DNA from 2 places in the Microbacterium sp. JC 701 genome. Region 1 is predicted to be linked to the other one. Evidence: predicted binding sites of a transcription regulator. Region 1 holds the regulator's gene; the other holds the start of a gene.
The links. Region 1 encodes HspR, which represses chaperone genes until heat shock. Its sites were predicted from a motif close to AAGTTGAGTCNNNNNGACTCAACTT; they were not measured.
Positions count from the first base shown of each region.

Region 2: LPW41_RS13775 (Hsp20/alpha crystallin family protein) is a predicted target of HspR. The motif match lies at 5,436-5,460, and genes of this name have one in related genera.

Region 1 is NZ_JAJNCV010000001.1:81,572-90,909, forward strand. It holds gene LPW41_RS00390 (ABC transporter ATP-binding protein) at 1-458, opposite strand, end outside; gene LPW41_RS00395 (hypothetical protein) at 618-1,211, shown strand; gene LPW41_RS00400 (heat shock protein transcriptional repressor HspR) at 1,356-1,793, opposite strand; gene LPW41_RS00405 (DnaJ C-terminal domain-containing protein) at 1,885-2,865, opposite strand; gene LPW41_RS00410 (nucleotide exchange factor GrpE) at 2,874-3,509, opposite strand; gene dnaK (molecular chaperone DnaK) at 3,519-5,390, opposite strand; gene LPW41_RS00420 (DEAD/DEAH box helicase) at 6,008-7,762, opposite strand; gene LPW41_RS00425 (MFS transporter) at 7,891-9,261, shown strand.
Region 2 is NZ_JAJNCV010000003.1:394,418-403,755, reverse strand. It holds gene LPW41_RS13805 (glycosyltransferase) at 1-319, shown strand, start outside; gene LPW41_RS13800 (type III polyketide synthase) at 399-1,493, shown strand; gene LPW41_RS13795 (methyltransferase domain-containing protein) at 1,532-2,197, shown strand; gene LPW41_RS13790 (NAD(P)/FAD-dependent oxidoreductase) at 2,184-3,302, shown strand; gene LPW41_RS13785 (UbiA family prenyltransferase) at 3,313-4,146, opposite strand; gene LPW41_RS13780 (SDR family oxidoreductase) at 4,417-5,307, shown strand; gene LPW41_RS13775 (Hsp20/alpha crystallin family protein) at 5,511-5,966, shown strand; gene LPW41_RS13770 (sugar ABC transporter ATPase) at 6,035-6,376, opposite strand; gene LPW41_RS13765 (NAD(P)/FAD-dependent oxidoreductase) at 6,567-7,787, shown strand; gene LPW41_RS13760 (SRPBCC family protein) at 7,902-8,354, shown strand; gene LPW41_RS13755 (aldo/keto reductase) at 8,420-9,338, opposite strand, start outside.

The DNA of each region.
Region 1 (9,338 bases):
TGCTGCAGCGCCATGATGATGCCGCCGATGGCCAGCAGCGGGGCGCTGACGAGCATGGTGGCGCCCATCATCGCGAGCATCTGCACCTGCTGCACGTCGTTGGTGTTGCGGGTGATCAGCGACCCCGCGCCGAACTGCGACAGCTCGCGCTCGGAGAAGCCGCTGACGCGCTCGAAGACATCGAGGCGGATGTCGCGGCCGGCGGCCATCGCCGCCCGCGCGGCGAAATACGTGGCGATCACGGATGCCACGATCTGCCCGAGCGAGATGACGAGCATGAGCCCGCCGCGCGACCAGATGAAGCCGGTGTCGCCCTGGGCGACGCCGAGGTTGATGATGTCGGCGTTCAGACGCGGCAGGTACAGCGTCGCGACCGCGGACGCGGCCTGGAAGACGAGGATGGCGACCAGCAGCCAGCGATAGCGCGAGAGGTAACGGATGAGGAGTTTGCCGAGCACGAGGCCCTCCGAGAGATCGACGCGGTCGCGATGACCGCGGACTACAGCCTGGCACCGACCTCCGACATCGGCGACCCCTCCAGCCGTGGGAGCGTTCTCCCGTCGCGAACGCGGTCGATCGGCATCCGTCTCCCAGGCCCCGGATCGTAGGCTGAGCGCATGTCTCGACTGCAGGCCGACGCTCCCGCCGACCTCTGGGTGCCCGTGACCGGTTCCCTCGGATTCCGCGGCCGCCGCCACCGTAAGGCGGCGATCGGAATGCTGCTCAGCCAGGCCAATCAGGCCGCCGGCGCTGCGCCCCGCCCCGGCGGCGGGGCTTTCGCGTGGATCCTGAGCCAGGCGGCGCCGCTGCTCATGCGCCGCGCGGGCGGGCGCGTGCTTGTGTGGGTATGGAAGAGCGACCCCGAACTGCTCGTCGTCATGGCGCAGCTGCAGGAGGCCACACCGCAGCTGCGCACGGCGCGGGCGATGATGCCGATGGAGTACGACGACACCGAGTCGTTCCGCAATCCGCACCTCGGCGTCGGCGAGAAGCTCGCGATGCCCCTGCCGAGCGATCCGAAGACGCCGCCGTTCGCCACGTACACGTGGGACACCGGCTCGCACTTCGTGACCGTCACCGCCGTGTGCTCGGACCGCCAGCGCTTCGGCACGGTCATCGACGCGGTGGATGCCGTGGCACGCACGATCCGTGTGGTCGACGATCTTCAGCTAGGCGAGGCGCCGACCGTGCTGCGGATCGATCCGGCCTGACGCGAGAGACGTGGCTGAGCCCGTCGAAGCGCCGCGCGCCCGCGGCATCCGGGTCCCTTCGACAAGCTCAGGGACCTCTACGCGCTCAGGGACCTCTACGCGCTCAGGGACCTCGACCCGTTGAGGGACCTCCGCCGGGTCGGGTCAGTCGTCGTGCATGTCGCGCGGACGCCACAGCACGATGTCGGTGGCACGGCGCACGCGCGCCCCATGGCGCAGCGTGACGACCGAACCGGTGGCGCCGGCCGCGAAGACGCGGGCGCCGGGACGCGACTGGCGCTCGATCGTGAGCTGACGCTCGAGGTCGTTCACGCGGCGCGCGAGCTCGTGAACCCGCTCCTCGAGCGCCAGCAGACGTGCGATGGCGGGAAGGCTCATGCCCTCACCCGACAGGCGCGCGACCTCGCGCAGCTGCTGCACGTGACGGCTCGAGTAACGCCGCGAACCGCCCTGCGTGCGTGCGGGTACGACGAGGCCGAGCCTGTCGTATTGCCGCAGCGTCTGCGGGTGCATGTTCGACAGCTCGGCGGCTGCGGCGATGGCGAAGATCGGGGCGTCTTCGTCGATCTCTCTTTCGGACACGTCTTCACCTCTTCCGTCGTGCCGGGTGCGGTGCCGGGTTCTCGGCATCCTGTCGTATCGGATGCCGAGAACCTCGGCGACTCGCGTGTGTTTATCGCGCCTTCGACATCAGGTCGGCGCGGGGGTTCTCTTTCGGTTCGAGCTCATGGAAACGCTCGAGGGCTTCGCGCGCCGCGTCGTCGAGGTGGGCAGGCACCGCGACCTGGACCTCGGCGAGCAGGTCGCCGGTGCCCTTCGTGGTCGAGATTCCGCGACCCTTGACGCGGAGCACGCGCCCCGACGGGGTGCCGGGGGCCACGCGCAGACGCACGGGGTCTCCCCCGAGCGTCGGCACTTCGATCGTCGCACCCAGTGCCGCCTCGGTGAAGGTGACGGGCACGGTGATGCGCAGGTTGAGTCCGTCACGCGTGAAGACCGGGTGGGGACGCACGGCCACGGTCACGACGATGTCGCCGCTCTCGCCGCCGTCGGGCGACTTGCGCCCGCGGCCCCGCAGCCGGATCTTCTGCCCGTCGGACACACCGGCGGGGATCTTCACCTTGAAGGGCACGTTGTCTTCACCCGCGAGGGTGATGGTCTCTCCCTTTGCCGCGGTGACGAAGTCGATCGTCGTGCGCGCGGTGACGTCGGAGCCCTTCTGAGGCCCGCCGAAGCCGCGGAATCCGCCGGTCGTCTGACCGAACCGGCCGGAACCGAAGCCCCCGCCCTGCTGATCGAACATCGTGAAGAAGTCGTCGAAGCCGCCCGACGGCGCCTGCCGGCCCTGTCCGAACCGACTGAAGACGTCGTCGAAACCGCCACCCGCCCCGGCCCCGGGAGCCGAGAAGCGCGCCCCCGAGCCCATGGCCCGGATCTGGTCGTACTCCTCGCGCTGCTCGGGGTCGTTGAGCACCGAGTAGGCCTCGCTGATCTCCTTGAACTTCGCTTCGGCCTTCGCGTCTCCCGGGTTCGAGTCGGGGTGGTACTGGCGCGCGAGCTTGCGATACGTCTTCTTCAGATCGGCAGCGCTGACGCTCTTGTCGACACCGAGGACTTTGTAGAAGTCCTTGTCGAACCAGTCCTGACTCGCCATAGCTCCCCTTAGGTCCCTGAGCCTGTCGAAGGGTCGGCCGGCACGGCGACGACGACCTTGGCCGGTCGCAGTTCGACCGAACCGAGGCGGTAGCCGACCTCGACGACCTCGAGGATCGTGGTCTCGGTCACGCCGGGAGTCGGGGCCTGGAAGATTGCCTCGTGCTGCTGCGGGTCGAACACGTCGCCCACGGCGCCGTACGACACCACACCGAGGCGCTCGGCCACGGCGCGCACCTTGTCGCCGATCGCGGAGAGGGGGCTGCCCTCGACGAGGTCACCGTGCTTGGCGGCGCGGTCGAGGTCGTCCATGACGGGCAACAGGCCCTTCACGGCCTCGCCCTTGGCGCGCTCGATCTCGCGCTCGCGCTGCTCCTCGGTGCGCCGACGGTAGTTGGCGTACTCGGCCTGCAGACGCTTGAGGTCGATCAGCAGCGAGGCCTCCTTGTCGGAGGCTCCTTCTGCGGCCGCCTCGGGCGTCTGCTCGGCGCCGAGGATGTCGTCGATGGTCAAGCCATCGGCATCCGATTCCGAAGACTCAGGCTGGTCGCCCGACGGCGCGGGGCCGGAGGTGTTCTCCTCCGGCCCCGTCTCGTCAGGACCGGCGCCCGAGCCCGTGGGCTGTTCGTCGTCCTTGTGTGCCATGGTCTCCGCTTACTTCTTCTCGTCGGGGTTCTCGTCGTCGACGACCTCGGCGTCGATGACGTCTTCCTCGGGGTTCGGCGTCTCACCGTTGCCGGGCTGGCCCACGTTGGGGTCGGCGGGCTCGCCGGCGGCCTGCGAAGAGGCGTAGATGGCCTCGCCGAGCTTGCCCTGGCTGGCGTTCAGCTTGTCGAACGCGGTCTTGACCGCGTCGTCGTCGTCACCGGCGAGAGCCGTCTTGAGCGCGTCGACGTCGCCCTGCACCTCGGTCTTGACCTCGGCGGGGAGCTTGTCGTCGTTCTCCTTGATGAGCTTCTCGATCGAGTACGACAAGGTCTCGGCCTGGTTGCGGGTCTCGGCGGACTCGCGGCGCTTCTTGTCGTCGGCCGCGTTCTCTTCGGCCTCGCGCACCATGCGCTCGATGTCCTCCTTGGGCAGCGACGAGCCGCCCGTGATGGTCATCGACTGCTCCTTGCCGGTGCCCTTGTCCTTCGCCGAGACGTGCACGATGCCGTTGGCGTCGATGTCGAAGGTGACCTCCACCTGCGGGATGCCGCGGGGAGCCGGCGCGATGCCGGTGAGCTCGAAGGTGCCGAGCGGCTTGTTGTCGCGGGTGAACTCGCGCTCGCCCTGGAAGACCTGGATCGCGACCGACGGCTGGTTGTCGTCGGCGGTGGTGAAGGTCTCGCTGCGCTTGGTCGGGATGGCCGTGTTGCGCTCGATGAGCTTGGTCATGATGCCGCCCTTGGTCTCGATGCCGAGGCTCAGGGGGGTGACGTCGATGAGCAGGACGTCCTTGCGCTCACCCTTGAGGACACCGGCCTGCAGGGCTGCGCCCACGGCCACGACCTCGTCGGGGTTCACGCCCTTGTTGGCGTCCTTGCCGGTCTCCTTCTTGACCAGCTCGGCGACCGCGGGCATGCGGGTCGAGCCGCCGACGAGCACCACGTGGGCGATGTCGTCGACCTTGACGCCGGCCTCGCGGATGACGTCGGAGAAGGGCTTGCGGGTGCGGTCGAGGAGGTCTTTGGTGAGGTCCTCGAACTTGGCGCGCGTGAGGGTCTCGCTGAGCGAGACGGGGCCCGTGTCGGTGAGCGACAGGTACGGCAGGTTGATGCTGGTCGAGGTCGAGCTCGACAGCTCCTTCTTGGCCTGCTCGGCCGCTTCCTTCAGACGCTGCAGGGCGATCTTGTCGGCCGAGACGTCGACGCCGGTCGTGTCCTTGAACTGCTTGATGAGGTAGTCGACGACGCGCTGGTCCCAGTCGTCTCCACCGAGGCGGTTGTCACCCGAGGTGGCGCGCACCTGGATCGTGGAGAAGTCGTCGTCCTTGCCCACCTCGAGCAGCGAGACGTCGAAGGTTCCACCACCGAGGTCGAAGACGAGGATGAGCTCGTCTTCCTTGCCCTTGTCGAGGCCGTACGCGAGGGCCGCGGCGGTGGGCTCGTTGATGATGCGCAGCACGTTGAGGCCCGCGATCTCACCGGCCTCCTTGGTGGCCTGACGCTCGGCGTCGTTGAAGTACGCGGGGACGGTGATGACCGCGTCGGTCACGCTGTCGCCGAGGTACTCCTCGGCGTCGCGCTTGAGCTTCTGCAGGATGCGGGCCGAGATCTCCTGCGGCGTCCACTTCTTGCCGTCGACGTCGAAGCTCCAGGTGGTGCCCATGTGGCGCTTCACGCTGGAGATGGTGCGGTCGACGTTGGTGACGGCCTGGCGCTTGGCGGTCTCGCCGACGAGCACCTCGCCGTCCTTCGTGTACGCGACGACCGAGGGGGTCGTACGGAAACCCTCGGCGTTGGCGATGACCTTGGGCTCGCCACCCTCGAGCACGCTCACGACGGAGTTGGTCGTACCGAGGTCGATTCCCACTGCACGGGGCATATGTGTCTCCTTGCTTGTGAGCACGGCCGTTGCCGCACTCGGGGTTCTGGTGAAAGTCTCTGCGCGGGTTGAGCCGCGATGACTCAAGGTTATCCGACCCCCTCCGCGAGGTCAAGGCGACTTGATATGAATTGGCTCAACTTCCGGATGCCGATGGGCGCGGTCACCCTGCGCGTCCAGCCCCGCGCGGCCCAGGCGATCCCGGGCGGCCCCGCGCTGCCCCGGTGTTTCGGCATCCCTCCACCCATGTCCCGATCTGTGCAGACCATGTCCCGATCTACGCAAACCATGTCCCAAAAATGGCGGCCCGAGCGGCCCCCAGGCAGCCAAAAGTGGGACATGGTCGGAAAAGACCGGAGCGGTCACCCCCGCCCACCCATGTCCCCATCTGGGCAGACCACGTCCCAAAAATGGCGGCTCAGGCGGCCCCCAGGTAACCAAAAGTGGGACATGGCTCGCGCAAAACGCACCCGCCACCACACCCGCGCTCGCACCCCCACCACGCACGACGCCCCCGCACCCTCAACGGGGTACGGGGGCGTCGAACGGATGCTGTGACTCAGTCGCGGTTTCGACCGCGAACGTGACTCAGTCGCGGTCTCGACCGCGAACGCGGCTCAGTCGCGGTCGCGATCGCGGCGCTGCGGCCGGTCGCTGCGCTTGGCCGAGCGACCGCCGGCGTCGAGGCGCAGGTCGATGAGCTGGCCCGAGATGCGAGTGTCGGCGAGGCGGTCGATCGTGTCGTTCGACAGGTCGACGGGCAGTTCGACGAGCGAGAAGTCCTGACGGATCTGGATCGCACCGAAGTCGTTGCGACGCAGGCCGCCCTCGTTGGCGAGGGCGCCGACGATCTGACGGGGCTCGACGCGCTGACGACGACCCACCGCGATGCGGTACGTCGCGAAGCGACCGGAGGTGTCGCGGCGCGGGCCGGCGTCGCGGGATCCGCCGTCGCGCGAACCGCCGTCGCGGGCGGGACGCTCGGTGTCGAAGCGCTGCTGGCGGAAGGCCTCGGCCTCGAGCAGCAGCGGAGTGTCACCCTGCGCGACCACGGCGAGAGCTGCGGCCACGTCGGCCTCGGGCACGTCGTGGTGCGCCACGTAGTGCGCGACGACGTCGCGGAACGTCGCGATCGCGGCGGTGTCTTCGAGGGCCGTGGTGATGGCGTCGTCGAAGCGCGTCAGGCGCGTGGCGTTGACGTCGTCGACGCTCGGCAGCGACATCTCGGTCAGCGGCTGGCGCGTCGCCTTCTCGATCGCGGTGAGCATGCGGCGCTCGCGCGGGGTGACGAAGCTGATCGCGTCACCGGTGCGGCCGGCGCGGCCCGTGCGGCCGATGCGGTGCACGTACGACTCGGTGTCGATCGGCAGGTCGTAGTTGACGACGTGACTGATGCGGTCGACGTCGAGACCGCGCGCGGCCACGTCGGTGGCGACGAGGATGTCGAGCTTGCCGCTCTTGAGCTGGTTGACCGTGCGCTCGCGCTGCACCTGGGCGACATCGCCGTTGATCGCGGCGGCGGTGTAGCCGCGGGCGCGCAGCTTCTCGGCGACGGTCTCGGTCTCGTTCTTGGTGCGGGTGAAGACGATCATGCCCTCGAAGTTCTCGACCTCGAGGATGCGCGTGAGGGCGTCGATCTTCTGCTGGTACGACACGATCAGGTAGCGCTGGGTGATGTTCGTCGAAGTCGCGGTCTTGGTCTTGACCGTGATCTCTTCGGGGTTGTTCAGGTACTGCGCCGAGATGCGGCGGATCTGCGCCGGCATCGTGGCCGAGAACAGCGCGACCTGCTTCGTGGCGGGGGTGTCGGCGAGGATCGTCTCGACGTCTTCGGCGAAGCCCATCTTGAGCATCTCGTCGGCCTCGTCGAGCACGAGGTACTTCAGCTCGCTCAGGTCGAGGGTGCCCTTGTCGAGGTGGTCCATGATGCGACCGGGGGTACCGACGACGATGTCGACGCCGCGGCGCAGGGCCGACAGCTGCTGGCCGTAGCCCTGGCCGCCGTAGACGGGCAGCACCGAGACGCCCTTGATGTGCGCGGCGTACTTCTCGAACGCCTCGCACACCTGCAGCGCGAGCTCGCGGGTCGGCGCGAGCACAAGGGCCTGCGGGTTCTTGTGGCCGGTCTCCATCTGCGACAGCACCGGCAGCGCGAACGCCGCGGTCTTGCCGGTACCGGTCTGGGCGAGGCCGACGACGTCGCGGCCCTGCAGCAGCACGGGGATCGTGGCGGCCTGGATCGCGGACGGGGTCTCGTAGCCCACGTCCTTCAGGGCCTTGAGCACAGCGGCATCCAGTCCCAGGTCGGCGAAGGTGAGCTTTTCGGGAGTGGTCTCGGCCTCAGCGGAGTCGACGGGGGTTTCGGATGCCATGACTCCACGGTAGTCTCCTCCGCGCTCGCGCGCGGGCCGAGGTCTAGCCTGAGGGCGTGCGCCGACGATGGCGCGGCTGCCTCGCCCGCCGAACCGGGCGTTCACCGAAGGACCCCAGCGTGACCGACATGTCCTCCTCCGGCACCACCGGAGCCCCCACCACCCCTCGGCGACCGGTGATCGCCTGGGCCCTCTGGGACTGGGGTTCGGCGGCTTTCAACGCCGTGGTCACGACGTTCGTCTTCAGCACCTATCTCGCCAGTCAGCTGTTCGTCGACCCGGCGATCGTGGCGGCGGCGAACGGCGACGACAAGAACCCGGCCCTCGTGCGCGCTCTCGCCGACAACGCGACCCTGGTGGGCGTGGCGCTGATGATCGCCGGAATCGTGGTGGCCCTGGTGGCCCCGGTGCTCGGCCAGAGATCCGACGGCACCGGACGCCGCAAGCTCTGGCTCGGCATCAACACCGGCCTGGTCGTGCTCGCGATGGCGGCGATGGTGTTCGTCGAGGGGACGCCGTCGTTCCTTGTGCTGGGGGCTGCGCTCATCGCGGTCGGCAACGTCTTCTTCGAGTTCGCAAGCGTCAACTACTACGCGATGCTCACGCAGGTCTCCACTCGCGAGAACATCGGCCGGGTCTCGGGCTTCGGCTGGGGCATGGGTTACGTCGGCGGCATCGTGCTCTTGCTGCTGTTGCTCGTGCTGTTCATCCAGAGCTTCGGAGACCCCGGTGCCGGCGGGCTCCTGGCCGTGACAAAGGAGGGCGGGTGGAACATCCGCCTCGCCGTCTTGGCATCCGCCGTCTGGTTCGGCGCTTTCGCGATCCCGGTGCTGCTGCGCGTTCCGGAGATCCCCGCCCGCCGTCGCCAGGTGCGCGTGGGTTTCTTCCGCTCCTACGTGGTGCTGTGGGGAACACTGCGCGCGCTCTGGCGCGACAGCCGTCAGGTCCTGCTCTTCCTCGTGGCCAGCGCGGTCTTCCGCGACGGCCTCGCCGGGGTCTTCACCTTTGGCGCGATCATCGCCGCGCAGGTGTTCGGTTTCAGCTCCACCCTGGTGCTGTACTTCGCTGTGGCCGCGAACGTGGTCGCCGGCGTGAGCACCTTCATCGCCGGACGTTTCGACGACAGATTCGGCCCGAAGCGGGTCATCGTCGTCTCGCTGATCGGACTCATCGTGCTCGGCGGGGCCGTGCTGTTCATCGGAACGTCGCAGACCGCGTTCTGGATCACCGGCCTCGGCCTGTGCGCCTTCGTCGGCCCGGTGCAGTCGGCGAGCCGGTCCTTCCTGGCCCGTGTCGCCCCCGAGGGGCGCGAGGGCGAGATCTTCGGCCTCTACGCCACGACCGGTCGCGCCGTGTCGTTCCTCGCCCCCGGCCTGTTCGCCCTCTTCGTCGGCATCACGGGCGACACGCGGCTCGGCATCCTGGGCATCGTGCTGATCCTGGGTGCGGGATTGCTGCTGCTGCTCCCGGTGAAGGCGAAGCCCGCCGTCATCGTCTGAGCCGGCGGCATCCGGAACCGCCGGCCGCGGGTCCATCCGCCCCCTCGCCGTACACAACTCCGGCAGATCCGTCGGCC
Region 2 (9,338 bases), on a different contig from region 1:
CCGGATCGCCGACATCGTCGCCCTCACGAGTGCCTTCGGCGAGGCCTCGCCGCTCTGTCTCGTCGAGGGGGCGGCATCCGGAGCCGTTCCCGTCACCACCGACGTCGGCGACGCCGCGCGCATGATCGACGGGTTCGGCCTGGTCACCGCCCGCGACGAGTCGTCGATCGTGGCGGCGTGGACCCACGCCCTCGCCCACCGGCCCGCCCTGCGCGCCGCGGCCGTCGCCGCCCGCGGGCGCCTCGACCGCCGGCGCATGATCGACGACTACCGCGGAGCCATCGCGGGGCTGCTGTTGGCGGACCTGGTCGCCGTCTGAGGCGCTGGCACGAGAATCGGCGCACGACAACCGGTCTCCGATCCGCGCCCGGTCGGGTGAAACCGTGTCAAGGTGAGGCATGACCGCCCGCATCGTGTCGATCGGCACGGCCCTGCCCGATACCCGTGTCTCCCAGTCGACATTGCGCGACCTGTTCGCCGCGCAACCCGGGTTCGACCGCAAGAGCCAGCGCCTCGTCGGCGCGGCGTTCGACGCCGCCGCCATCGACACTCGCCACGTCGTGCTGCCGCAGCTGGCGGGCACCGAGGTCGAGGGGCTCCCGGTGCGCGACGGCGACACCCTGCTGATGCCCCCGACGGGAGCGCGCAACGATGAGTACCGCCGCCGTGCGCCCGCCCTCTTCGCCGCGGCTGCCGGGGAGGCGCTGTCGGGCTCGGGGTACGGGGCCGACGCGGTGACCCACGTCGTGACGGTGTCGTGCACCGGCATGTTCGCCCCCGGGCCCGACTACCACCTCGTGCGCGACCTCGGACTCTCGCCGGCGGTCGAGCGCTACCACCTCGGCTTCATCGGCTGCGCGGCGGCCATTCCCGCCCTCCGTCTCGCTGCCCGCATCGTCGGCGACGACCCCGCGGCGGTCGTGCTCGTCGCATGCTGCGAGCTGTGCTCCCTGCACTGGCAGACCTCCTCGCACCCCGACCAGATCGTCGCCGCCTCGGTGTTCGCCGACGGTGCGGGAGCGGCGGTCGTGGCATCCGGAGACTCCTCGCGTGACGGCCTCGACCTCGACGGGTTCGCCACCCATGTGACCGACGACGGCGAGAAGGACATGGCCTGGACGGTCGGCGACTCGGGGTTCGAGATGACCCTGACCCCCGAGGTTCCGCGGATCATCGGTCGCGAGATCTCGACCATCGCCGACGACGTGCTGGGCGACCTCTCGGCCGTCGACGCGTGGGCCGTGCACCCGGGCGGGCGCAGCATCCTCGACCGCGTCGAGAACGCCCTGGGTCTGGATGCCAGCGCCCTCGCCCCCTCGCGCGAAGTTTTGCGCCGACACGGCAACATGTCGAGCGCGACGCTGCTGTTCATCCTGCGCGACCTGCTGGCCGATGCGGAGCGCGTCGAGGGCGACAGGGTGGCCGCCCTCGCGTTCGGGCCGGGGCTCACGGTGGAGGCGGCGCGGCTGACGATGCGCCGCACCGGCGCGTGAGCACGCTGGCCCGGCGCGACACCGCGCTGACAGAGCTGATGGACGACCCCGACTGCGACCCCCGCGCACTCGCCGCGACGTATCGGCGGTTCGACGTGGTGAACCGTCTCGTCTCGGCGTGGGGGCACGTGTACCGCACGCGGGTGCGTCCCGAGCTGCGCGCCCTGGGCCGACCGGCGCGCGTGCTCGACCTCGGATGCGGGGGCGGCGACGTCGTCGTGCGGCTGGCGGCGCTGGCCGCGCGAGACGGACTCGAGGTGGAGTGGGTCGGAGCCGACCCCGATCCGCGCGCCGTCGAGGCCGCGCGCGAGCGGCAACGATCCGGCGTGCGGTTCGTCGCGCAGGGGTCGGACGATCTGCTGTCCGCGGGCGAGAGGTTCGACCTCGTGATCTCGAACCACGTGCTGCACCATCTCGACGCCGACGGGCTGCGGCGCTTCGCCGATGACTCGCTCGCCCTCTCGCGCGGACGTGTGCTGCACGCCGACATCGCCCGCGGGCGCCTCGCCTACGCCCTGTACGCCGCGGGGATCGCCCCTCTCGCCGCCGGCACCTTCCTGCGGGTCGACGGGCTGCGCTCGATCCGGCGGAGCTATCGCGCGCCCGAGCTCGCCGCGGCCCTCGGCGCGCCCTGGCAGGTGGAGACCCCCGCGCCGTTCCGGGTGCTCGCCGTGGCTCGAGGGCGGGCGGATGCCGATGACTGAGGTGCTCGTGGTCGGCGCCGGCCCCGTGGGGCTGGCGTTGGCCGCCGACCTGCGCGCGCGGGGCGTCGACATCGCCCTCGTCGAACGTCGCACCGAGGCCGGAGCGGGAACGCGGGCGATCGGCATCCACTCCCCCGCCCTCGCCCTGCTCGAGGCCTCGGGCGCCACCGACGGGATCCTCGACCGAGCGGTGCGGATCGCGCGCGGAGAGGCCCGAGCCGACGGACGCCTGCTCGCCGCGATCCGCTTCGATCGCCTGCGGGCGCGCCACCCGTACGTGGCGGCGCTGCCGCAGTCCGACACGATCGAGGTGCTGACCGCCCTCGCCCCGCCGGTGCGGCGCGGGGTGACCGTGGAGTCGCTGCGGGCGGAGGCGGACGGCGTGCGCGTCGGCGTCGCGGGGGCCGACGACCTGCGCGCGAAGGTCGTGGTCGTGGCATCCGGATGGGCGGGACGCTCCCTCGTCTACCGCGACGGGGCCGTGCGCACCCACCACTACCCCGATCGCTACGTCATGGCCGACGTCACCGCGCCGGGAGGGCCGGTCGCCCGCGTGCACCTCGAGCGCGACGGCGTGGTCGAGTCGTTCCCCCTCCCCGACGGACGTCGGAGGCTCGTGGCCTGGGCCGGGCGGGACGAGGTTCCGGATGCCGCGGCCTTCCTGCACGACGCGGTGGCGCGCCGAACGGGGGTCGAGGTCGACACGGCCGGGGCGTCGAGCTTCGGCGTGCGACGCGCGGTGGCTCCTGCACTGCGTCGCGGCCGCGTGATCGTCGTCGGCGACGCCGCGCACGAGGTGAGCCCGATCGGCGGTCAGGGCATGAACCTCGGACTGCTCGACGCGCTCACCCTCGCCCCGCTGCTCGCGCCATGGGTGCGCGGGGGCGACGAGACCGGTCTGGATCGCTGGCAGCGCGACCGCCTCGCGTCGGCCCGGCACGCCGCGCGCCTCGCCTTCCTCAACACCCTGCTGGGCCGCGCCTCCGGCCCGCGGGCGCACGCGGCCCGTTCCGCCGCGCTCCGCACCGCTCTGCGCGGACCGGGTGGCGCGCTGTTCACCCGGGCCTACGCGATGCGCCTCGACCGGGCGGCATCCGGAACCTGACGAGCAGTTCTCACGCGATGACGAGCTGGGCGGCCAGCAGGAGGGCCGCGAGCATCGTCATCTGGAACACCGCGCGTCCCGGGGGCCGCACCAGCACGAGCACCGCGGTGACGACCGCGACCACGACCACGGCCGCGAAGAACACCGCCCCGACGGCATCCGCCCCACCCGACGGCCCGAGCAGCACCGCCAGAGCTCCGACGACGATCCCGGCCGCGGCGATCAGCACCGACCCGCGGGCACCGAGGCGGTGCGGCAACCCGCGCACGCCCGTGCGGCGGTCATCGTCGAGGTCGCGCACGACGTTGGTGAGGTGCACGGCGGCGCCGAGCGCGGCTCCCGCCAGTGCCGCCCACGGCGCGGCGAGCGCCGGGTCGGGGCCGGCGAGGGTCGCGAACGAAGGGAAGAGACCGAAGCTCAGCACGAACGGCACGATCGAGAGCGGGGTCGACTTCAGGCCCGCGTTGTAGGCCCAGGCCGAGGCGAGGGCGATCGCGTGCGCCGCGACGAGAGCAGCCCCCAAGGGTGCGGAGAGCAGCAGGGCGACCACGAGGGCTCCGACGGCCACGGCCAGCGCGCGCTCGGGGGTGAGGGCTCCCCCCGCGATCGGCTTGTCGGTGCGTCCGACCGCGGCATCGCGGGCGCCGTCGATCGCGTCGTTCGACAGTCCGACCGAGACCTGCCCCGCGAACACCGCCACGACCAGCAGCCCCAGGCGCCACGGCTCGAGCCCCGCCGCGATGCCCAGCGCGAGTGAGAGGACGGTCACGACGAGCGTGGGCCCCGGATGGGTGGCCCCCCACAGGGCCCGCAGGGGCGACCTCGTGGTCGCGGCATCCGTCACGGGTCCGACGCTACCGCGCGGCGGCGGTCCGGTGGCCCGCGGCGGTGGCGGTCCGGAGGCCCGCGGCGGGGTCGCCGGGCACAACGGCGGGGATCCGGCGCAACGCGCCGCGGATCGGCATCCGGGAACGGCGTGTCCACCGGGCGGCCCGCCGGTGCGCACGGGCGTCGGCCGTCGGTACGTCAACCCCCGCGGCATCCGATCCCCTCCCGCCTACCGTCGCGAGCGCCGGGGCAGCAGCGTTCCGCAGAAGCCTCGAAGGAGACCCCGATGCCCCAGGTCGTCGTCATCACCGGAGGATCCCGCGGGATCGGCCGTGCCACCGCCCTGCGCTTCGCCCGCCAGGGGGCGCGTCTCATGCTGGTGGCCCGAGACGAGGAGGCGCTCGCGTCCGCCGCCGCGGAATGCCGCGCTCGCGGGGCCGAGGTGCAGACCGCGTCGATCGACCTCGCTCTCGCCGACGGCCCGCAGCGCGCCGCCGACATCGCCCTCCTCCGGTTCGGACGCATCGACGTGTGGGTGGCCTCGGCATCCGTCTTCTCGTACGGGTCGATCGCCGACACCCCCGATGCCGTGCGCGACCGGGTCATCGAGACCAACCTCACCGGCCACATGCGCGCGGCGCGGGCGGTGCTCCCCCACTTCCTCGCCCGCGGCACCGGGACGATCGTTTTCGTCGGCTCGCTGTACGCGCAGGTGGCGGGCCCGTACGTCTCGTCGTACGTCGCCGCGAAGCACGGCCTGCTCGGATTCACGCGGTCGCTGCGGCAGGAGATGCTCGCGCACCGCGGCATCCGGGTGAAGATCGTGCTCCCGGCGAGCATCGACACCCCCATCTACCAGCGCGCCGCCAACTCGACGGGGCGCACGCCCTTCCCTCTGCCGCCGGTGGTGTCGGCCGACCGCGTCGCCCGGGCCGTCGTGCGGGTGACGCGCGGGCCCCGTCACGAGGTCGGCGTGGGAGCGGCGCAGTTCGTGACCCGCCCCCTGCAGTTCTTCGCGCCGCGCGTGTACGACCGTTTCATCCGCACGCTGCAGCACGCGCTGGGACTGCGGCGTCGCCCCGCGCCGACGACCACCGGAGCCGTCCTCGCTCCCCAGCACGATCCCGGTGCCGTGAGCGGGGGCTGGTCGCGGATCCCGCTGCGTCGCCCGCGCTGACCGTGTCGGGAAGGGCCACGAATGCCGACGCGCACGGGGCTCGCGTCAGGGCCGATGGGCTCGGCGAGGTGCGCCGATTTCGCATGCAGGGTCTTGGCACTCTCCTGGGCCGAGTGCTAATCTGATCGCAGTTGAGCCATATGGACTCAACTTCACAGAACATCGGGGATCCGAGTCCCGACCGATCGAAAAGGAGAACGACCATGGCCACCTACGACCCCTTCCGCGACCTCGACCGCCTCGCGTCGACGCTCCTCGACGCTCGCCGCGGCGGTGGTCCGCGACGGATGCCGATGGACCTCTACCGCGACGGCGACCACTACGTGCTCGCGGCGGACCTCCCCGGTATCGACCCCGGCTCGGTCGACATCGACGTCGACGGCCAGCTGCTCACGATCCGCGCCGAGCGCACCCTCGGCTCGGGCGAGGGCGTCAAGTGGATCACGCGCGAGCGCGAGACGGCGTCGTTCGTCCGCCAGCTCAACCTCGGGCAGGGCATCGACACCGACGGCATCAGCGCGTCGTACCGCAACGGGGTGCTGAGCGTGACGATCCCGGTCAGCGAGAAGGCGAAGCCGCGCCGCATCGCCGTCTCGACCGACGAGCACGACGGTGCCATCGCGGCGCACGAGAGCACGCCTCAGCTGATCGAGCAGTAGTCCGCACGCGACGATGCCCCGGCCCCCTCATCGAGGGTCGGGGCATCGTGCGGTGTTCGCGAGACGTCTCAGAGGTCTTCGGGAGCGAGGTCGCCCTGTCCCTCTTCGCCCAGCTCGACAACGCCCGGGTCCATACCCTGCGAGTCGGTGCCGGTGGACTCGGGGTGAATGTCCTCGAGCGGGATGTCGCTGTCGTCGGCGGGGATCTCGGCCGGGTCGGCGCCCGTCGCGGTGGCAGGGTTGATGTCGTCGGGGTCGGCGCCCTCGTCGATGGCGGTCGTGGCGTCCCACTCCGCCTGGGCGGGGTCGAGCGTGGGATCGGGCTCGATGGAGGTGTCGCCGTCGCGCAGCGGCTGCACGCCCGCCATAGCCGCGTCGGAGGGAGTGGGGTCGATCGAGGCGTCGCTCATGAGAGGGTCCTTTCGTCGCAGACGCGAAGCCGCGGGTGGCGCGGCTCTCTCATCAAACGGGGCCGCGGTCATCGGCCGGTGCCCCTTGACAGGTCCCTGCGACCGTCGTCGCCGTCGTGAGCGGCACCTGTCAAGGTGCTGGCGGCGTATACGCCGATGACGCACGGTGGGACGAACGAGAGGATCCCCCATGCCCGACCCCCGTTCCGCCGTGCCCGCCCGCGCGACCCCGCGCATCGTCGTGATCGGCGGCGGCAACGCCGGACTGTCGATCGCCGGGCGCCTGCACCGCGCCCGTCTCGGCGACATCACCGTGATCGAGCCGCGGGAACAGCACGTGTTCGCTCCCCTGCAGTCCCACATCGCCGGCGGCGCCGCCCGCGCCTCGGAGGCCGTCCGCCCCCAGGCCGACGTCATCCCGCCGGGGGTGAGGTGGCTGCGCGACGAGGCGTTCACGGTCGACCCCGACGCCCGACGCGTGCACCTGGTGTCGGGCGGTCGCATCGACTACGACCAACTCGTCGTGTGCGCGGGCCTCCGCATGGCGTGGGAGCAGGTTCCGGGCCTTCCCGAGGCGATGGCGGATGCCACGGGCATCTCGAACTACGACTACGACCTGGCGGCCAAGGCCTCGCCCGCGCTCCGTGACTTCCGCTCCGGCACCGTGGTCTTCACGCAGCCACCCGAGCCCGCGTCGTGCGGAGCCGCGGCGCAGAAGCCGATGTACCTCGCCTGCGACTGGTGGCGCTCGATCGGCGTGCGCGACGGCATCCGCGTCGTCTTCGTGTGCCCCGACCCCGTACCCTTCGGCATCCCCGCCATCGACCGCGAACTTCAGCGCAAACTCGACGAGTACGGCATCGAGGTGCACTACAGCCGGGAGCTTCGAGCGGTGGATGCCGCGGCACGGACGGTGACGATCGGCCACGGCGACGCCGAGGAGACGATCGCCTACGACCTGCTGCACGCCGTCCCTCCGCAGCGGGCGCCCGAGTGGATCGCCGGCAGCGGCCTGGCGGCCCCGGACGACCCGCACGGCTTCGTCGACGTCGACCCCGAGAAGTTCCAGCACACCCGGCATCCGGAGATCTGGGCCCTCGGCGATGCCGCGACCGTCGCCACGCGCCGCTCGGGCGGAGCGATCCGCCGCCAGGCCCAGGCGCTGGTGAAGAACATGACGGCCGTGCTGGCCGGGCGCGCGCCCACGGCGACCTACAACGGGTACAGCGTGGTGCCGTTCACGGTGTCGCGCGGCACCGTCGTGTTCGCGGAGTTCGACCGCCAGGGCCGGCTGCAGCCGAGCGTCCCGTTCTGGCGCTCGCTGTATCGCGAGCGCCGGCTCTCGTGGATCGCCGACCGCCGCGTGCTTCCGTGGGTCTACTGGCACCTGATCCTGCGCGGCCGCGCCTGACGCGTCTCCCCCGCGTATAGGCCACGAGGGCCGATCCCTCAACCCCCGGGGTGCGGGCGGGTGGGCGCACGAAGACTGGGGGCAGCCCCGGAAGACACACAGGAAGAGGACACCATGGCCCAGGTCATCGAAACCATCGACGTCGACGTTCCCGTTCGCGTCGCCTACAACCAGTGGACGCAGTTCGAGGAGTTCCCCCACTTCATGAGCTTCGTGGAGTCCATCACGCAAAAGTCCGAGACCCTCACGCACTGGAAGGTCAAGATCGCCGGAGCCGAGCGCGAGTTCGACGCCGAGATCACCGAGCAGCACCCCGACGAGCGCGTCGCGTGGAACAGCGTGGGCGGCGACGAGAACCACGCCGGCGTCGTGACCTTCCACCGCCTGTCCGACACCGAGACGCGTGTCACGGTGCAGATCGACTGGGCCCCCACCGGCGTCCTCGAGAAGCTCGGTGCCGCCTTCGGCGCCGACGACCACTCGGTCAAGAAGGACCTCGACAACTTCAAGAAGTACATCGAGTCGCGCGGCACCGAATCGGGCGCCTGGCGCGGCGACGTCAGCTGACGTCACCTTCCGAACGAAAGCCGGGCTCGTCCATATGGACGGGCCCGGCTTTCGTCATGTCGGTCTCACCACTGCGGGTGGATCTCCGCCCGCAGACGCCGGTCGTACACGTCGCGCACGAGGGTGTCGAAGGCCGCGAGGTCGAAGCCGCCGTCGATCAGGTCGGCCGCGGCGGCGTTCGCGGTGGCCTGCTGCACCGAGCGGGCCCCCGGGATCACCGAGGTGATGCCTTCGCGCGACGCGATCCAGGCCAGCGTCGCCGCGGGCAGCGTCACGCCCTCGGGCAGGGCGTTCTTGAGCTCGTCGGCGGCCGCCACTCCCTCGTCGAACGGCACGCCCGAGAAGGTCTCGCCCTTGTCGAACGCCTCGCCGTTGCGGTTGTATGTGCGGTGGTCGTCCTTGTCGAACGTGGTGTCGCGCGTGTACTTGCCCGACAGCAGACCGCTCGCCAGGGGCACGCGCGCGAGCACGGCCACGTTCTTCTCGGCCGCGAGCGGCAGCACCTCGTCGAGCGGCTTGAGGCGGAACGGGTTGAAGATGATCTGCAGGTTGGTCAGGTTCGGCCGCTGGAGGGCCGACAGGGCCTGGTCCATCGTCTCGACCGAGGCGCCGTACGCGGCGATGACGCCGTCGCTCACGAGCTGGTCGAGGGCGTCCCAGGTCGCGTCGTCGTCGATGACCGCGGACGGCGGGCAGTGCAGCTGGACGAGGTCGAGGGTGTCGGTGCCGAGCAGGCGCCGCGAGCGGTCGAGCCAGCCGCGGAAGTTCTCGATCGTGTAGTTCTCGGGCACCTGGTCTTCACGGCGGCCCATCTTCGTCGCGACGGTGATGCCCGTGGCATCCGTGCTCCGAAGGAAGGTGCCGATGATCTCTTCGCTGCGGCCGTCGCCGTAGACGTCGGCGGTGTCGAAGAGAGTGACGCCGGCGTCGGCCGAGGCCGCGAGCACCGACAGGGCCTCGTCTTCGCTCACCCCGCCCCAGTCG